4 regions of the Mesorhizobium sp. P2_D6 genome follow, and region 2 is predicted to be linked to each of the others. Evidence: predicted binding sites of a transcription regulator. Region 2 holds the regulator's gene; each other region holds the start of a gene.
What was found. Region 2 encodes PhoB, which activates phosphate uptake and scavenging genes when phosphate is short. Its sites were predicted from a motif close to TGTCATNNANCTGTCAT; they were not measured.
Positions count from the first base shown of each region.

Region 1: the regulator PhoB is predicted to act here: its motif matches at 2,834-2,850, upstream of phnF (phosphonate metabolism transcriptional regulator PhnF).
Region 3: the regulator PhoB is predicted to act here: its motif matches at 2,579-2,595, upstream of AC1D1L_RS17315 (DUF1045 domain-containing protein).
Region 4: the regulator PhoB is predicted to act here: its motif matches at 2,161-2,177, upstream of AC1D1L_RS09835 (YdcH family protein).

Region 1 covers NZ_JBFUEG010000012.1:125,684-130,415, reverse strand. The annotation lists gene AC1D1L_RS23730 (alpha-D-ribose 1-methylphosphonate 5-phosphate C-P-lyase PhnJ) at 1-278, opposite strand, end outside; gene AC1D1L_RS23725 (hypothetical protein) at 344-562, shown strand; gene AC1D1L_RS23720 (carbon-phosphorus lyase complex subunit) at 565-1,677, opposite strand; gene phnH (phosphonate C-P lyase system protein PhnH) at 1,680-2,291, opposite strand; gene phnG (phosphonate C-P lyase system protein PhnG) at 2,291-2,752, opposite strand; gene phnF (phosphonate metabolism transcriptional regulator PhnF) at 2,871-3,620, shown strand; gene AC1D1L_RS23700 (zinc-binding alcohol dehydrogenase family protein) at 3,771-4,732, opposite strand, start outside.
Region 2 covers NZ_JBFUEG010000018.1:15,964-20,695, forward strand. The annotation lists gene pstA (phosphate ABC transporter permease PstA) at 1-1,197, shown strand, start outside; gene pstB (phosphate ABC transporter ATP-binding protein PstB) at 1,215-2,039, shown strand; gene phoU (phosphate signaling complex protein PhoU) at 2,081-2,785, shown strand; gene phoB (phosphate regulon transcriptional regulator PhoB) at 2,802-3,491, shown strand; gene AC1D1L_RS27450 (ROK family protein) at 3,516-4,732, opposite strand, start outside.
Region 3 covers NZ_JBFUEG010000007.1:207,257-211,988, reverse strand. The annotation lists gene phnN (phosphonate metabolism protein/1,5-bisphosphokinase (PRPP-forming) PhnN) at 1-559, opposite strand, end outside; gene AC1D1L_RS17320 (alpha-D-ribose 1-methylphosphonate 5-triphosphate diphosphatase) at 556-1,695, opposite strand; gene AC1D1L_RS17315 (DUF1045 domain-containing protein) at 1,728-2,435, opposite strand; gene iolB (5-deoxy-glucuronate isomerase) at 2,692-3,504, opposite strand; gene AC1D1L_RS17305 (DUF3329 domain-containing protein) at 3,510-3,740, opposite strand; gene iolE (myo-inosose-2 dehydratase) at 3,784-4,701, opposite strand.
Region 4 covers NZ_JBFUEG010000004.1:40,319-45,050, reverse strand. The annotation lists gene AC1D1L_RS09850 (transporter substrate-binding domain-containing protein) at 1-856, opposite strand, end outside; gene AC1D1L_RS09845 (IclR family transcriptional regulator) at 975-1,778, shown strand; gene AC1D1L_RS09840 (YdcH family protein) at 1,803-2,006, opposite strand; gene AC1D1L_RS09835 (YdcH family protein) at 2,246-2,425, shown strand; gene ispG (flavodoxin-dependent (E)-4-hydroxy-3-methylbut-2-enyl-diphosphate synthase) at 2,723-3,976, shown strand; gene AC1D1L_RS09825 (transglycosylase SLT domain-containing protein) at 3,981-4,732, shown strand, end outside.

The DNA.
Region 1 (4,732 bases), on a different contig from region 2:
GCGACATTGGCGACCTTCTTGAAGAAGGCGCGGATCGAGACCGCATTGGTGGTGTCGTCGGCGCCCTGGTCGATGACCTTCAGCACGTCATTCGGGCCGATGATCGAGGCGGTGACCTGGACGCCGCCAGTGCCCCAGCCATAGGGCATCGGCATTTCGCGCGAGGCGAACGGCACCTGATAGCCGGGGATGGCGATGCCCTTGAGGATCGCCCGGCGGATCATCCTTTTGGTCTGCTCGTCGAGATAGGCGAAGTTGTAGGTGGCGATGTTGGTCATGGCGATCACATCCACTCCCTGCTATTGAATTGACGCCCAGAAAACGGAAATAAAGGCGAAGTCGTATGGCCCAGACCGGTTGGATACAGATTGCAATTCTGCTTCTGGTGTTCGTCTGCGTGGTCGGTTTTGTTCTTCGGCGCTTGTTTCTGCCTGCTTCCAGAGATGGCGCGCATGTCACAGGCGGAAACGGCAGCTACGTCGGCGGGCATAACAGCCATTCCCATGACGGCGGCAACGGGGATGGCGGCAACGGGGGTGGCGGCAATGGCGGGGGCGACTAGGCTCATTCGGCCGCCTCCCGCTTCTCTTCCACCTTTGCAGGATTCTCACGCGCTTCGTACGCGGCGCGCATGCGGCGTACGAGATCGAGTTCGGCCTGAAAGTCGACATAATGCGGCAGCTTCAGATGCTCGACGAAACCGGTCGCCTGGACATTGTCGGAGTGTGAAATGACGAACTCCTCATCCTGCGCGGCGGCGACAACATCCTCACCGAGTTCGGTGGCACGCAGCGCGCGGTCGCAGAGCGCCATGGCCATCGACTTGCGCTCGCTCTGGCCGAAGACCAGACCATAGCCACGCGTAAATTGCGGCGGTGCCTTGGCCGAGCCCTTGAACTGGTTGACCATCTGACATTCGGTGACGCGGACCGAGCCGAGCGGCACGGCAAAGGGCAGTTCCGGCACGTCGAGCTCCAGCTCGACCTCGCCGATACGGACCTCGCCGACGAACGGGTGGTTGCGGGCATAGCCGCGCTGGGTGGAATAGCCGAGCGCCAGCAGGAAACCCTCATCGCCGCGCGACAGCGCCTGCAGGCGGATGTCGCGCGCCATCGGGAATTCCAGCGGCTCGCGTGTGATGTCGCCGGGGACATGATCCTGCGGCATCTCGCCGTCCGGCTCGATCAGGCCTTCGCGGGCAAGGATCGCCGAGACGCGCGGCATTGCCTCCGCTTCACCAACGCGCTGCAACGGCTCGGCGACATCGGCGCCGGCGGCAAGCTCGGGGTCGAGCAGCCGGTGGGTGTAGTCGAAGGTCGGCCCAAGCAACTGGCCGCCGGGCAAATCCTTGTAGGTCGCCGACACGCGCCGCTCGACCAGCATGGCGCCGGTGTCGATAGGATTGCTGTAGCCGAAGCGCGGCAGCGTCGTGCGATAGGCGCGCACCAGGAAGATCGCCTCGATCATGTCGCCGCGCGCTTGGACGATGGCGAGCGCGGCCAGCTCACGATCGTAAAGCGAGCCTTCGCTCATCACCCGGTCGACGCCGAGCGCCAGCTGCTCGACGATCTGGTCGAGGCGCAGTGCCGGCACCGAACGGTCGCCGCGCCGGCGGTCGGCGAGCAGGCTGTGGGCATTGGCAATTGCGGCTTCACCGCCTTTTACCGCGACATACATTTTTACGCCTCCATCGTCTTGATGCGTGTCGTGCGCGGCAGGCAGGCGACGCCGTCAGGCGCCGCCAGGATGATGTCGACGCCGCGCGGAAAGCGGCTGATGTTCTGCTTCCACTGTTCGACGAAGTGCCGCGGCATCTGCGCCGGCGCGATGGTCGCGGTGGTTTCGATGCCGGGACCTTTGAGCAGCAGCGGCGCGCCAGAGACGAGATTGCCGACCTGCAGGATCAGCGTCGTCGAGCGATCGGGGTAGTCCTGCGTGCCTTGCGAAAAACCGTCGAGCGCCGCCATCTCCGCCGGGTTGGCGATCAAGGCGAAATGCGCATCGGCCGGCGTGTTGGCAAGCGGGGCGCCGGCGTGGAAACCGAGCCAAGCTTTTACCGCGACCGAAGCCTGCAGAGCTGGGTCGAGCCAGAGCGGCGTATCGTGGTCGCAGAGCGCCAGCGCGATGGCGCCGGCGGTGACCGACAGCGGCGCCGGCGGGCGGGCGAAGACCGGCAGAGGCTGCACGCTGCCAGGCCGTGCCATGGCGTCCATGACGGCGCGGAAGACGGTCTGGGCGTTGAACACCGGGTCGGCGAAACCGCCGTCGATTGCTTGTGTTGCGATGTCCATCAGTCTTCTCCGCGCACCATGGTGAAGAAATCCACTTTCGTTGCCGCCGTCTCGGCGCGGCGCTTTTCTCGCGCTTCGCCTTGGGCGGCCCGCAACGGCGCCACCAGCGCTGTCTCGACCGTCTGGCGCTGGGCTGGGTCCTGCCAGAGCGCGTCGGCGATCGCCGCCAGCTTCGCCTTCTTCCGGTCGCGACCGAGCATGTAGCTGTGGCCGACCTGCCCGGTCGGCAGCCGCACGGTGGCGCGGGTGACCGAGGCTTCACCGACATTGAAGGGCGCGCCGCCGCCGCCGATCCGGCCGCGTACGGTGACCAGGCCGGTTTCCGGCCCGCGCAAAAGCTCGGCTTCCGAGGTCAGACCGGCCTCGTCCCAGAGCCGGGCTATATCGTCGCCGCTCGCCTGCGCCAGCGTCGCCATGAGGGCTTTGCGCTCGGCCTGGTCGCGGGCTTCCTGTCCTCGCATGCAGCAACTCCCTGAATGTGTAAAATTTGTCTAGTGATATAGACAACTATACAAATTATACCTATTATCTAACCCGTGTCCATGACGGGTGGATGACATGGGCGTGATCGGGGCAAAAATGGCCGGGCAACAGATGGCGAGAAGCATTGAACGGCGCAGCGGCGTCTCATTGTGGCGGCAGATCGCCGACCAGATCCTGCACTCGATCGCCGCCGGCGATTTTGCCGAGAATGCCGCGCTGCCGCCAGAGGTGGCGCTGGCCGAACGCTACGGCGTCAACCGCCACACGGTGCGCAGCGCCATATCGGCGCTGGTTCAGGAAGGCGTGCTGCGGGCCGAGCAGGGGCGCGGCACCTTCGTATTGTCGCGCAAGCGGCTGTCCTATCCGATCGGTGCCCGCACGCGGTTTTCGACGGGTCTGCAAGGACAGACTTCGGAACGGCACATCGTGTTGCTCACATCAGCGGTCGAACCGGCCAGCCAGCGCGTCGCCGACGGGCTTGGGCTTGTGAGGGGCACTGAGGTGATCCGGCTGGAGACGCGCGGCGAAGCAGACGGCCGGCCGGTGTCGCGCGCTGCCAGCTGGTACGAGGCCAAGCGTTTCGCAGGCATCGATGCCGTGATGGCGGAGACCGGTTCGATCACCGCCTCGCTCCGGCGTTTCGGCGTGGATGATTATCTCAGGCAATCGACGGTGCTGTCGGCACGCCATGCCGATGCCGCCGACCTTGCCGACCTCAACCTGCAGCCGGGGGCCATCGTGCTGGTCGCCGTCGCCGTCAACGTCACGACGGATGGCCGACCGGTCCAGTTCTCCGAAACGCGGTTTCCGGCGGAGCGGGTAGAGCTGAAGCTGTCGGCGCTGTAGGGTGTGCTGATATTCAGGTGAGGCCAGCCTGCAAATGGCGGATACCTGCGCTTCCGGTGCTCACGTACTTCAAGTACGCTCCGCTCCGGTTCTCGGTATCCACCATTTTCGGCACGGCCTGACCTGAATCTCAACACACCCTGTGGCGGCTCATCCGATCTCGATCACAGCTTTGATCAGCCCGGATTTCTCATGCGCCCAGCGGGCGAGATCGTGCGGCGTATCGGCCAGCGTCGTGCGATGGGTGACGAGTTTCGCCAGCGGCACGGCGCCGTTGCGGATGGAGGCGGCGACGTGGTCGAAGTCGGCCTTGAGCGCATTGCGGCTGCCGACCAAGGTCATCTCGCGCTTGTGGAATTCGGGGTCGGAGAAGACGATGTCGTCCTTGACGACGCTGACCAGAACCAGCGTGCCGCCATGCGCGACGTGGGCGAAGGCAGATTGCACGGAGGCGGCGTTGCCGGTGGCGTCGAAAACCACGTCGAAGCCTTCGGCGCCGGTTGCATCGCGCACCAGTTCGGCCGCCGCCTTTTGCGAGCCGTCGAGCGTGGCGAAGCCGAGTTCGCCTTTGGCAAAATCCAGCCGCTCCGTGCTCATGTCGAGCAGGCTGACATCGAGCCCGGCAATGCGGGCGAAGATCGCCGTGCCAAGCCCGATCGGCCCTGCACCGATGACCAGCGTGCGGGCGCCTGGTTCAGCGCGGGCACGGCGCACGGCATGCGCGCCGATCGCGAGAAATTCGACGGCAGCGGCATCGGCCAGCGACAGGCCGTTCGCCGGATAAAGATTCTGCGCCGGCACCAGGATCTGCTCGGCCATGGCGCCGTCGCGATGCACGCCGAGCACTTCGATCCGCACACAGCAATTCGGCTTGCCCTGCCGGCAGGCGATGCATTTGCCGCAAGCGAGGTAGGGGTTGATGATGACGGGCTCGCCGACGGCGAGTTCGACGCCTTCACCGGCCTCGACGATGGTGCCCGACACTTCGTGGCCCATGATGCGGGGGTAGGCAAGGAACGGGTGCTTGCCCTCGAAGATGTGGTAGTCGGTACCGCATATGCCGATATGGCTGACCGCGACCAGCGCCCAGCCGGCAGGTGGTGCGCCTGGTG
Region 2 (4,732 bases):
TCGGTCGGCCTGGCCTTCCTGGCCATCATGCTGATCACCATCGTCTCGAAGGGCTACACCGCCTTCTGGCAGACGACGGTGACGCTGCCGATCAGCTTCGACGAGAAAGTCATCGACCCCTCCGGCAAGCGCGCCACCGATCCGAGCGTGCTGATCAAGGCGAACTATCCCAAGCTCGCCGACACTGCGCTGATGGCCAAGCTTGGCATCGACCCAAGCAACAAGCCGATGGTCATGAAGCTCAAGGGCTTCCTGTCGGAAGGCGCCCGCGTCCAGCTGCGCGACATCGTCGCCGCCGATCCGTCGGTGATCGGCACGACGCGCGACGTCAACATCCTGGCCGCGGCCAATCTTGACTCCGCCTTCAAGGGCCAGATCGACCTCAGCGTCGATGAAGCGCGCCGCAAGGTGTCCAACCAGCAGATCGACTGGATGAACAAACTCAAGGCCGACGGCGTAATGGCCGAGCATTTCAACACCGGTCTGTTCACCTATGGCGCCTCCAGCCGGCCCGAGACGTCAGGCATGGGCGTGGCGATCATCGGCTCGTTCTACATGATGGTGATCGTGCTGCTTTTGGCGCTGCCGATCGGCGTCGCGGCCTCGATCTATCTCGAGGAATTCGCCAAGAAGAACCGCTTCACCGACCTGATCGAGGTCAACATCAACAATCTTGCGGCGGTGCCGTCGATCGTCTTCGGTCTGCTCGGCCTTGCCGTGTTCATCAACTTCCTCGGCATGCCGCGCTCGGCCGCCTTTGTCGGCGGCCTGGTGCTGACATTGATGACGCTGCCGACCATCATCATCGCGACGCGCGCGGCCCTTGCCGCGGTGCCGCCGTCGATCCGCTCGGCAGCGCTTGGGCTTGGCGCCTCGAAGATGCAGATGGTGTTTCAGCACATACTGCCGCTTGCCGCTCCCGGCATCCTGACCGGCACGATTATCGGCCTGGCGCGTGCGCTGGGTGAGACAGCACCGCTGCTTCTGATCGGCATGGTCGCCTTCGTCGCCGACTATCCGAAGACGCCTTTCGATCCGGCGACCGCACTGCCGGTGCAGATCTACATGTGGGCAAACGAGGCCGAACGCGCTTTTGTCGAGCGCATGTCCGGCGCCATCATCATCCTGCTCGTCTTCCTCATGGCCATGAACATCACCGCGATCGTGCTTCGGCGCCGGTTCGAGCGGCGCTGGTAGAAAAAAGGCAATTTGGTATGAACATCATGACCGAACAGTCCCTTGAAAACGCAGTGGGCGACAAAATGAACGCCAAGTCGAACGAAGTCATCAAGATGCGCGGCGACAAGGTCGGCGTGTTCTACGGCGAGAAGCAGGCGCTGTTCGACGTCAATCTCGACGTCCGCCAGAACCAGGTGACGGCGCTGATCGGCCCGTCCGGCTGCGGCAAGTCGACCTTCCTGCGCTGCCTCAACCGCATGAACGACACCATCGATTCGGCGCGGGTGACCGGCAAGATCACGCTCGACGAGGATGACATCTATGACAAGAACATCGACGTCGTCGAACTCAGGGCTCGCGTCGGCATGGTGTTCCAGAAGCCCAATCCGTTCCCGAAGTCGATCTACGAGAACGTTGCCTACGGCCCGCGCATCCATGGCCTAGCCAAGCGCAAGTCCGACATGGACCAGATCGTCGAGTCGAGCTTGAAGAAGGCGGCGATCTGGAACGAGGTCAAGGACCGCCTGCAGGAGCCCGGCACCGGCCTGTCCGGCGGCCAGCAGCAGCGCCTGTGCATCGCGCGCGCCATTGCGGTGTCGCCGGAAGTAATCCTGATGGACGAACCCTGCTCGGCACTCGACCCGATTGCCACCGCACGCGTCGAGGAGCTGATCGACGAGCTGCGCCAGAATTACACGATCGTCATCGTCACCCACTCGATGCAGCAGGCGGCGCGCGTGTCGCAGCGCACGGCGATGTTCCACCTCGGCTACCTGGTCGAGGAGGGCGCCACCGACAAGATGTTCACCAATCCCGACGACAAGCGCACCCAGGACTACATTACCGGCCGCTTCGGCTGAGCCGTCCAGCGGTTGAATTTTCAGGCACGAGGACCACGATCATGGGTGAACATACCGTCGCCTCCTTCGATGAAGAGTTGGGCCAGATCAGCAAGCTGATCCGCGACATGGGCGATCTGGCCGGGTCGATGGTCAGCGGCTCGACAAAAGCGCTGCTCAATTCCGACAATGCGTTGGCGCAACGTGTCGTTTCCGACGACGCCATCATGGACGCGCGCCAGCGGGAACTCGACGATCGCGCCATCACGCTCATCGCCAAGCGCCAGCCGATGGCCAACGATCTGCGTGCCGTGGTCGGCTCGATCCGCATGGCCGGCGACCTCGAGCGCATCGGCGATCTCGCTAAGAACATCGCCAAGCGCGTTGGCACTGTGGGCCTCAGCGTCACGCCGCGCGACCTCTCGCATTCCATCGATGCGATGGCGCAGCTGGTGCTGATCCAGGTGCAAGGGGTGGTCGAGGAATATGCCGCCGCGGATGCCGCAGCCCTGGCGAAACTCAGGAATGAGGACGAACGTGTCGACGTCAAATACACGTCGGTGTTTCGTGAACTCTTGACCTACATGATGGAAGACCCGCGCAACATCACCGCCTGCACGCATCTCCTGTTCTGCGCCAAGAATCTGGAGCGCATCGGTGATCATGTCACCAACATCGCTGAAAATGCGTATTATGTGCTGACCGGCCAGCAATTGCCCGCCAATCGCCCGAAGCAGGACGAGACGGCGATGGCCACTTCGGCCTGACAAGGGTGAACTGCTGATGATCGCGCCACGCATCATGGTCGTGGAGGACGAGGAGCCGCTGGGCGTGCTTCTCCGCTACAACCTCGAATCCGAAGGCTACCAGGTCGAGGTGGTGACGCGCGGCGACGAGGCCGAAATTCGGCTGCAGGAAAATGTGCCCGACCTTCTGGTGCTCGACTGGATGGTGCCGGCGGTGTCCGGCATCGAGCTCTGCCGCCGGCTGCGCATGCGGCCCGAGACCGAACGGCTGCCGATCATCATGCTGACCGCGCGTGGCGAGGAGAGCGACCGCGTGCGTGGCCTGTCCACCGGCGCCGACGACTATCTGGTCAAGCCGTTCTCGACACCGGAATTCATGGCGCGCGTGAAAGCGTTGCTGCGCCGCGCCAAGCCGGAAGTGCTGTCCAGCGTGCTCAAGGTCGGCGACATCGTGCTCGACCGTGAATCGCACCGCGTCTACCGCAAGAAGAGCGAAATCAGGCTCGGACCGACCGAGTTCCGCCTGCTCGAATTCATGATGCGCCATCCCGGCCGCGTGTTCTCGCGCAGCCAGCTGCTCGACAATGTCTGGGGCGAGACGATCTATATCGACGAGCGCACGGTCGACGTGCATGTCGGCCGACTGCGCAAGGCGGTCAACAATGGCCGCATGCCCGACGTCATCCGCACCATCCGCGGCGCCGGCTACGCTATCCGGGAAGATTAGGCGCGCCGCGCTGTTGCCGGCCCCTCAGGCGACATGCTTGCCCGCTTTCGCCTGAATCCCCGGTGCGAAAATCTCCTGGTCGACGAAGCTGAGCGCGCGCATGGCGCAGCCTTCGCGGATCAGCGGCAGTTCGTTGGGCTCGGTGTCGAAGGAGATCGATTTCGAGTGCTGGCCGCCGGCAGTCTGAGCAATCGCTTCGCGCAATGCCGGTTCGATCAGATCGAACGCGGCGGCGCTGACTCCGACCATGGCGACAGGTGCTGGATCGATCAGCGCGAACAGGCTGCCGAGGCCGAAGCCAAGCGCCTCGCCGGCTTTGCGGTAGGCTTCGCGCTCGGGGCCGTCGGTCTCGCGGGCACGTGCGGCGAGCGCCCGCATGTCGGCGTCGCCGACATCGACCGGTTCGGCATCCTCGCTCATCATTTTGGCGCTGCGCCAGATGGCGTAGTTGCCGGCATAGGCCTCCACGCAGCCGCGCCGCCCGCAACGGCACAGCGCGCCGCCGGGCCGGTGGATCATGTGGCCGAACTCGCCGCCCGAGGAATGGGTGCCGGTGAACAATTCGCCCTTCAGCACCAGCCCCATGCCGATGCCATGCGAGAGCAGGATGGCGATGAAATTGTCGCGGTAGCGCTCAGGCTGGCGCCATTGCAGCGCCACCGCCATCATGTTGCAGTCGTTTTCCATGGTGGCCGGAATGCCGAATTCCGCTTCCAGTATGTCGGCGAAGGCAATGTCGGTCAGCGGCGTGATAGGCGACCACAGCATGGCGCGCGCCTGCGAATCGGTGATGCCCTGGATGCCCATGGCAATGCGGGCGATGCTCTGAACATCAAGATCGGGATCCTCGAGCCGCCGCCGCACGATTGCCGTGCATTCGCCGATCAGCTCGTCGCGCGGCATGGTCAGCGTGTCCAGCCGGCGCTGCTCCTCGGCGACCACATGGCCGGCATAGTCGATGACGGTGACGGAGAGGAAGTTCAGCGACAGCACCACGGTCATCACCGCCGCCGCTTCCGGATTGAGGCCAAGGCCGACCTGCGGCCGGCCGCGCTTCAGCGCACCCGTCTCGCCGGGTTTGCTCTCGGCCAGGATGCCTTCTTGAATCAGATCAGACGAGATCGCCGATATGGTCGAATGGCTGAGGCCGGTGGTCGCCGCAATCTCGGTCCGCGACGGCTGGCCGGCCCGGCGCACGGCCGAAATCACCATCGCACGGTTGCGACGGCGCAGATCGTCGT
Region 3 (4,732 bases), on a different contig from region 2:
CTTCGCGCGGGCCGCCATTGTCGATGGAGGTGACGCCGGGTCCGGACAAAGCGACATTGGCGCTGCGGGCGAGGCGGGCGAGCACTTCGCCGCGCGATTCGCGGCCGCGCCGGGCGAGCCGTTCGGCGAGGATTTCCGGGGCAGCGGTGATCTCGACTACAGCCAGATTGGCATAGCGCTCACGCAGAACCGGGATGACCGCGCGCGACACATTGGCGACCGCCACGTGGCCGTTGGCAATCGACCAGTCGACATCGGCCGGGATGCCGTAGCGCAGACCGTGCGCCTCCCAGGAAATGGCGAAGGCGCCATCAGCCTCGGCCTCGACAAAGGCAGCGTCGGCCAGCGTGTCGTGGTCCTCGCTTGCCGCGTCGCTCGGCCTGGTGATGACCCGGCGCACGAACTCCAGCCTTGTCTCATCGGCAAACAGCGCCTTGGCGTAGCCGATCACCGTATCCTTGCCGGCGCCGCTCGGGCCGACGACGGCGACAAAGACGCCGTTGCGGACCGGAAAGGCCTCGGCGGTGAGTTCGCGCTCGATCGACGCCGAGACCATCAGGCCACCCGGCGTCCCTGGCGCCAGACGGTGCGCACGACCGGCACATGGTCGTCGACGCGCACGCGCACCAAATCGGCACGGCGGCCCGGTTCGATGACGCCGCGATCGCTGAGGCCGATGGCCTCGGCCGGGTTCTTCGACACCATGGCGACCGCCTGCGGCAGGGAAATGCCTTCGACGACGTCGCCTAGAAAGAAGGCCGACTGGATCAGGCTGAAGGGAATGTAGTCGGACGACAAGATGTCGAGCAGTCCGTCGGCGGCCAGCGTGCGGGCCGAAACATTGCCGGAGTGCGAGGCGCCGCGCATGACGTTGGGCGCGCCCATCAGCACTCCGAGTCCAGCCTCCTTTGAAGCCTTGGCCGCTTCCTGCGTGGTCGGGAATTCGGCAACGCGCACGCCTTGCTCAATTGCCTCGTCGACATGGCCTGATGTGGCGTCGTCATGGCTTGCCAGCACAATGCCGCGCTCGTTGCAGGCGGCCGATATCGCTACCCGGTTCGGTCCCGAATTCTTCGCCGATTCCGACATGCGCTTTTCGCAGAACAGCTTGAAGTCGCGATCGGTCAGCTTCAGCTTGCGCTGATAGTAATAGGCGTAAGTCTCGAGGTTGACGAACTGGCGCTGTCCCGGCGCATGGTCCATCAGCGACGCCAGTTTGACCCGCTCATCGCCGTCGAAATTGGCGAAGGCCTGCAGACAGTCCGGCGCCGAGACCTCGCAGCGCAGGTGCAGGAAATGGTCGGCCCGCAGGCGATCCTGCGCCACGCTGTCCTCGATGGCATCGGCCAGCTTGCGGATGTCGTCGGAGGTGAGATCCGCATCCTCGTCCATGCCGACGCGCAAGGCGTCGAGCACCGTGGTGATGCCGGCGGTGGCGACCTGCGCGTCATGGGCGAGCACGGCGGCGATCGGGTTCCAGCGCACTTTCGGCCGCGGCGCATAATGGCCTTCGAGATGATCGGTGTGGAGCTCGACCAGGCCGGGGATGATGTAGTCGCCGCCCATATCCTCGCCGGTCCGCCCGGTGCCGGCGTCGATGCCGGCGATAAAACCGTCGCGCAGTACGAGCGAGCCCTCGACGATCTCGTCGGCAAGCACGATGCGGGCATTGGTCAAAACGGTCTCGGCAGTCATCTCAGGCAGTCCTTGGGTTTCAGGCGAAGTGGTCAGGCGGTTTTTCTGGCCGCGCGGCGGCCGAGCGCATGATGGGAGAGCACCATGAACGGGGCGCCCGGTTCGGTTTCGACAAACAGCGTCAGCGCATCGACCAGCACCGGCTGCTGCAGCACCTCGACGAACAGGCTGTCGATTGCTGCGCGCAGACGTAGGCTTTCCTGTGGCCCGGCCCGGCCGGACAGGGTCATGTGGAAGCGAAACGTCTCGAAGACATAGGGGTAGCCCCACTGGCAGAGATTGCGGAACTCGGCCGGCTTCAGCGAATCCGGGCTGCGGCGCTCGATCTCGGCTTCGGTCAGCGGAGCGCGAAAGCGGTCGAAGCCAAGCACGACATCATCGGCAAAACGATTGAGCGGCGGCAGCGGGCCTTGCGGCACCAAAGCGAAGAAGCCGTCGATCTGGCTGACGATGAGGCGCGGGATGGTGACGGTCGGCGTCGCTTCGGCAAAGACGTCGAGGGCGGCACGCAGGGAGCTTTCGGTCTCGTTGGCGGCCAGCCGGAAGGGCGCCTTCAGCGTCGCGTGGAAACCGTAGCGGCGCGCCGATGCGGTGTGGAAGGCGACTTCCGCCGCCGACAGGTCGCCCACCGCTTCGACCGGCTTTGTGGCGGCGCCGAAGGGGTCACGTCCCAGCCAGTTGGCGGCGATCCGCGCCAGTGGCTCGTCCTGCCTTGGGGTGAAATAGATGGCGTAGCGCATCGAAAATCCTCGTTAAAGCGCGCCGCCTCTTGAGGACTCGATGCGGCGCGCTTTAAGTCTATTTGCTTCGGCATGTCGTTATCCCAAAACCGCTGCGCACTTTTGGGCGACATGCACCGTCCCCGCTGCCATAGGTGATTTCCATGACGGATTGACGAAGCTTGAAGGGTTTTCGATGGCAAATCGACCCCATCGGTCGTTAGCCGACGATTTTTCCGAACTGGGCCAACAGCTTCCCCCTGAAAGACAGGGGTGGTCAGGCCTTCATCAGCCATTCGTGCTCGGGCGCGTTGTGGAATTTCCACGTCCGCTTCGGGCCGGCCATGACGTTGAGGTAATAGAGGTCGTAGCCATGGCAGGCGGCGCAGGGGTGGTAGCCCTTGGGCACCAGCACGACATCGCCGTCCTCGATCGCCATCGCCTCGTCCAGTTCGCGGGCGCCCGACTTGTCGGCATCGGTATAGACGCGCTGGAAGGCGAAGCCCTGCGGCGGGTTGAGGCGATGATAGTAGGTTTCCTCGAGATAGGATTCGGCCGGCAGATTGTCCTGGTCGTGCTTGTGTGGCGGATAGCTCGATGTATGGCCGCCGGGCGTGATGACCTCGACCACCAGCAGCGAGTCGGCCGGCTTGCCCTCCGGCAATATGTTGGTGACGTAACGCGTGTTGGTGCCCTTGCCGCGCACTTCCTGGCCGAGATCGTCAGGTGCGATGACGCGCACCGGCAGGCCGCCGCCCAGGCCCGGCGCCGAGCAAACCGCGAGTTCGAGATCGGTGTCCGCAGTCACCGACCAGTCCGATCCCTGCGGGACGTAGACCGACCATGGCTTGCCCTCGAAGGGCGACATGCGCTCGCCCAGCAGGCCGAGTTCCTGGCCGCCGGCTGTTCCCGTGCCCTTGCCGGTGACGAACACCAGGCAGACTTCGCGATCGCCCGTCTTTCCCGAGGCGTTTTCGCCCGGCTTCAGCCGGTGCAGGTCGAAGCCGACATAGGTCCAGCCGGCGCTTTTGGGCGTGACATGGGCGACGCGGCCATGGCCCTTGTCGGCTTTGACGAGCAGTTTCGACATTGCGGTCATTCCTTCGGTTCGGCGCCAGTCTTCGGCTCGACCGGAGGCTTCGCCTCGTCGACCGGCTTGTAGAGATAGAAGAACTGCCAGACGGCGTAGCCGGCGAAGCCGAGCGCGATGACGCCCCAGAACGGCGTGCCGGAGGCGAATTCGATGATCGCCCAGATCACGCAGACGGCGACGACGGCAACGCGCCGCCACAGCGGCCGGAAGAATGGGTGTTCGTAATCTTTCATCGGGCCAATCTACAGCAAGCTGGCTCGGCGGAAACCCGTCGCATCAGACATTGGGGAACCCTTGCGTCTCGACGGTGTAGCCGGCAGCCGTCATCACCCGCATCAGCTCCTTATGGCCGACCCGCGCCATCTTCAGCGGCGGGTTCTTCTTCGGGTCCTGCTCGGCCTCGACGACGAACCAGCCTTCATAGCCATGGTCGGCGAAGCGCTGCACGATGGCGCCGAAATCCAGCGAGCCATCGCCCGGCACAGTGAAGGCACCGAGCGCCACGGCATCGAGGAAGGACTGTTTCGTGCGGTCGAGCCCGTCGATGACAGCCATACGCACATCCTTCACATGGACATGACTGATGCGCTTGTGGTGGTTGTCGATGGCGCGCAGCACGTCGCCGCCGGCAAAGGCGAGATGGCCGGCATCGAGCAGCAGCGGAATGCCGTCGCCGGAATGGCGCATGAAGGCATCGAGTTCCGGCTCGGTCTCGACCACCGCCGCCATGTGGTGATGATAGGACAGTGGCATGCCCTGCTCGGCGCACCATTCGCCGAACTCGGTCAGTCGCCGGCCATAGGCCTTCATCTCGTCGCCCGACAATTTCGGCTTGGTGGCAAGCGGTTTGGAACGGTCGCCCTGGATCGAGCGGCCGACCTCGCCATAGACGATGCAAGGCGCGTTGACCGCCTTGAACAGGTCGATCATCGGCTGGATGCGATCCTTGTTCTTGCCTATGTCCTCGTCGACCAGCGTGCCGGAGAACCAGCCGCCGCACAGCGTGACGTCGGCCTTCTTCAGGATCGGCAGCATGACAGCGGGATCGTTGGGAAAACGCCGGCCCATTTCCATGCCGGTAAAGCCCGCCGAGCGTGACTGGCGCAGACATTCTTCCAGCGAGACGTCGTCGCTGAGTTCGGCAAGATCGTCGTTCCACCACGCGATGGGGGACATGCCCAGTTTGGCTTTCAAGTCGTCACTCCGGATTGAAACAGTTCATTCT
Region 4 (4,732 bases), on a different contig from region 2:
GCGCCGGCGGCTCCAACCCGAAATAGTCCTTGAATGCCGCGTCGTAGAGCGCCGTTTCATGACCGAACATTGCGGTCGCGAAGGTCGTGTTGACGAAGGTCAGCCAGTCGAGATCGCCTTGCCGGAGTGCGGCGCCGTAAAGCATCGAGAACCAGCTCTTGCCGGCATCGAAATACTTGTCGGGATTGCGCGAGGCGAGCCAGCGGACCGTCGAGAGATCGACGGCGGCCGCGTCGACGCGCTTCGATTCCAGCGCCTGGAGCACATTGGCCTGGGTGTCGATCTGCATCACCTGCGACTGCGGCAGGACGAGATGGACATTCTGCTCGGCATCAACGTTCTGCAGGATGGAAATCCGTGTCGCCGAACCGCCGGCGAGCAGCTTGTCGAATGTCTTGTTCTCGGCTGTCGGAAGCGTCAGCAGCGCGACACCCTCGACGTAGTACGGCCTGGAGAAATTGATCAACTGCGAGCGCTGGGCAGTCATGGTCATGAACTGAATGGTGATGTCGACCTTGTTGGTTGTGACATTGGGGATGCGCTGCGCCGGGTCTTGCATGACGAACTCGACCTTGGTCGGGTCGTCGAAAAGACCCTTGGCCAGGATATGGCCCATGGTGATGTCCATGCCGACGAGTTCGCCGGCATCGTTCTCGAAATGCCAGGGTGCGTTGGTGCTGCCGGTGCCGACGATCAGCTTGCCACGCTCCAGAACGGTGCGCAGCAGGCTGTCCGGTGCGGCCTGCGCCGCCGCCTTCTGAACGTCGACCGAGGCGGATGCGCCTATGACTCCGGCCGTGGCGAGCCCGGCCATTCCTAATTTCAGAAAATCACGTCTCTTGGATGTGTCGTTCACTGCGACCTCCTTTTCGTGTGTACCCCTTTTTCAGGTCCATGCTCTTTTTTTGCAATTTGTCTCTTACAAAAGACACATGTACCTTGTACAAGACAGATACTAACATCAGGAATCAGTAATGCAAGACGACATTGGCGTTAAAGATCGGCCCGACGTCAGCCCGACCGAGGACAAGACCCCCGGCTCTCGCGAAAAGGGTCTCAACCGGGTGCTCGAGATATTTGAGTTCCTGCACACCACGCAGCGTGCGATCGGCATTGGCGATCTCGCCAAGGGCGTCAACGCGCCGCGTTCGACGACCTATACGCTGGTGCGCTTGCTGGTCGATGCGGGTCTTCTGGAGATGGAGGGCGACGGCAACAGGGTCTACTTCGGCAAGAAGCTCTACCTCTACGGAATGGACTATGTCAGGGGCAACGACCTGCTCCGCAGGGGCCGGCAGGAGGTCGACAATCTGTCGCGCGAGACCGGCGAGACGTCCGAATTGTGCATGCTGCAAAGCGGCCGCTACACCATCGTCCATTCCAGCCCAGGCACCAGGCCGTTCCGCATCAGCTCCGCCACCGGCCTGCAGATCCCGCTGCCATGGACGGCATCAGGGCGGCTGCTTCTGGCCGGGTTGGAAAGGGACGCCGTCCAGGACATGGTGTCGGACGACGACCTTTTGCTGCCCGATGGGCGCAGGCTGCAGCTCGACGACTTCATCGCCGATATCGCGACGGCCAGGACGACCGGCTATTGCATTACTTCAGGGCTGGTCGACGCCTATACCAAATGCCTGGCTGCCCCAGTGTTTTCCGTCACAGGCAAGGTTGAGGCAACGATGTGCCTGGTGGTTCCGATCGACACCGCGAAGGAAAAAACCGACGAGCTTGTTGCGCTATTACGTGAACGCGCCGCAAGGCTTTCGATCCCGGGGTAAGGGGTCAGGCTCTGAGGCTATTGCTCAGGCGATGATGTCCGGAATGATCTTGTCTTCCAGCGCCATCAGCCGGTCCTTGAGGAACAGTTTTTTCTTCTTCATGCGTTGGATCTGCAAGGGATCACAACCCATGGCGATCATCGCATTGATGGCCGCGTCGAAATCGGCATGCTCTTGTTTCAGCCGAGAAAATTCGAGGCGGATATCAGCCTGTTCCTGTTCGGACATTATCTACCGTCTGCACGTCTGCGGCGCCCAATGATGGGCCTGATTGGGCGGGACCGGTGGGGTTTTGTAGCCGGCGCGCAGCCAATACCACATTTCACATTGTCGTGGAATGCTACCACGCAGCATTCGACATCGCCGCTGGATGGTGGCAGAGTGTCATGGTGCCGTCACAGAACGACCTGCGGTGGACGTGCCTTTGACGGCTGCAATCGAGGAAACCATGAAAGGGAGAACCAATCATGTCTCTTGCATCCCATCTTGATGAGTTGCAGCGGAAACACGGTGATATCGAACGCGAAATCGACGATGCAATGAACCATCCATCGGTCGACGACCTCGAAATCGTGAATCTCAAGCGACGCAAGCTGGCACTCAAGGACGAGATTGAAAAACTGAAGGCGAAACCGACGACACATTGACGCCCTTCCTGGATTAGACGCGCCGTTCAGGCGCGTATCCATCGCTCCGGTGGCGACACGCCGCCGGAGGCTTGTTCTTGTTACTGATTCCCACACTGTTGGCCGGTCGACACCGTCTGTGACGGGTCGCCGCGCCACCGTGATTTGTCGACTCTGCCCGCCTGTCGCCATTGACAAGCCATCTTTGCTCCTCCACCTCATGCCCGAACCTCAGCGCAATGCGCTGATAACTGTTTGAGCGTAGGTTTGCGCGTCAACGCGAACGCAGGCCGCTCAGGAGCTCAAGAGGCTGCCGGCATGACCGGATATTTTTCCTCCCCCTTTCCGCGCCGCACCTCGGTCGGCGTCGATGTCGGCGGTGTGACCGTCGGCGGCGGCGCGCCGGTCGTCGTGCAGTCGATGACCAACACCGACACGGCCGATATCGATCAGACGGTCGCCCAGGTCGCGGCGCTGCACCGCGCCGGCTCCGAGATCGTGCGTATCACCGTCGATCGCGACGAGAGCGCCGCCGCTGTGCCGCGCATTCGCGAGCGGCTCGAACGGCTCGGCATCAATGTGCCGCTGGTCGGCGATTTCCATTATATCGGCCACAAGCTGCTTTCCGATCATCCGGCCTGTGCCGAAGCGCTGGCCAAATACCGCATCAATCCGGGCAATGTCGGCTTCAAGGACAAGAAGGACCGCCAGTTCGCGGCGATCGTCGAAATGGCGATCAAGCACGACAAGCCGGTGCGCATCGGCGTCAATTGGGGGTCGCTCGACCAGGAGCTGCTCACCCGGCTGATGGACGAAAACCAGCGCCAAGGTTTTCCGCTGACGGCGCAGGAGGTCACCCGCGAGGCGATCGTGCAGTCGGCGATCCTGTCGGCCGAAATGGCGGAAGAGATCGGGCTTGCCCGCGAAAAGATCATCCTGTCGGCCAAGGTCAGCGGCGTGCAGGATTTGATAGCCGTCTATACCGAGCTTGCAACGCGCTCCAACCATGCGCTGCATCTCGGCCTCACCGAAGCCGGCATGGGCTCCAAGGGCATTGTCGCCTCGTCGGCCGCCATGGGCATCCTTTTGCAGCAAGGCATTGGCGACACCATTCGCATCTCGCTGACGCCGGAGCCGAATGGCGACCGCACGCGCGAGGTGCAGGTGTCGCAGGAGCTCTTGCAGACCATGGGCTTTCGCCAGTTCGTGCCGATCGTCGCCGCTTGCCCCGGCTGCGGCCGCACCACATCCACCGTGTTCCAGGAGTTGGCGCAGAACATCCAGGCAGACCTGCGCAAGAACATGCCGGTGTGGCGCGAAAAATATCCCGGCGTCGAGAATCTCAAGGTCGCGGTGATGGGCTGCATCGTCAACGGCCCCGGCGAGTCCAAGCATGCCGACATCGGCATATCGCTGCCCGGCACCGGCGAGACGCCGACGGCGCCCGTCTTCGTCGACGGCAAGAAGGCGGCTACGCTGCGTGGCCCATCGATCGCCGCGGATTTCGAGAAAATGGTCGCGGACTATATCGAGCAGCGGTTTGGACAGCACGGCAAGGCCGCGGCCGAATAGGCCGATGCGCGCGTTACTCAAAGCCGGTGTGATCCTGCTCTGTGGGCTGGGTTGCGCCGGACAGGCACTCGCCGATCCACCACAATCGCGCTCGGCGGCGAAACGGTTGATTGGCCGCGTTTGCGACCTGATCGAGACGCATGCCGAGCAGAACGGCCTGCCCAAGGATTACTTCGCCCGGCTGATCTGGAAGGAAAGCCGGTTTGATCCCAATGCGGTGAGCCCGGTCGGCGCTGAAGGCATCGCCCAGTTCATGCCGGGTACGGCCAAGATGCGTGGCCTTGCCGATCCCTTCGACATCGACCAGGCGATCCCGGCCTCGGCGAAGTATCTCGGCGAGATGAAGGTCAGCTACGGCAATCTCGGCCTCGCGGCTGCCGCATACAATGCGGGCGAGAACCGTGTATCGCGTTGGCTCGGCTCCGGCGGCTTCTTGCCGATGGAAACCGAAAGCTATGTCTTCGACGTTATGGGCGAGCCGGTCGACAAATTCTCCGACAGCGCCTACGCCGGAACGGTCGCGCCGCTCGATGCCAAGACCAGCTTTGCCGTCGCCTGCCGCAAGCTGCCGGTGATCATGTCCAGAACCGTGGCGATGGCTTCGATCAATGTGAAGCCATGGGGCGTGCAGGTGGCAGGCAATTTCCGCCGCGGTGCTGCGATCAATCAATGGCTGCGAGTACGGAGCCGGTTTCCGGCGCTGCTTTTCGGGCATGATCCGGTGGTCAGCCGGGTGCGCACGCCGATCGGCCGGCG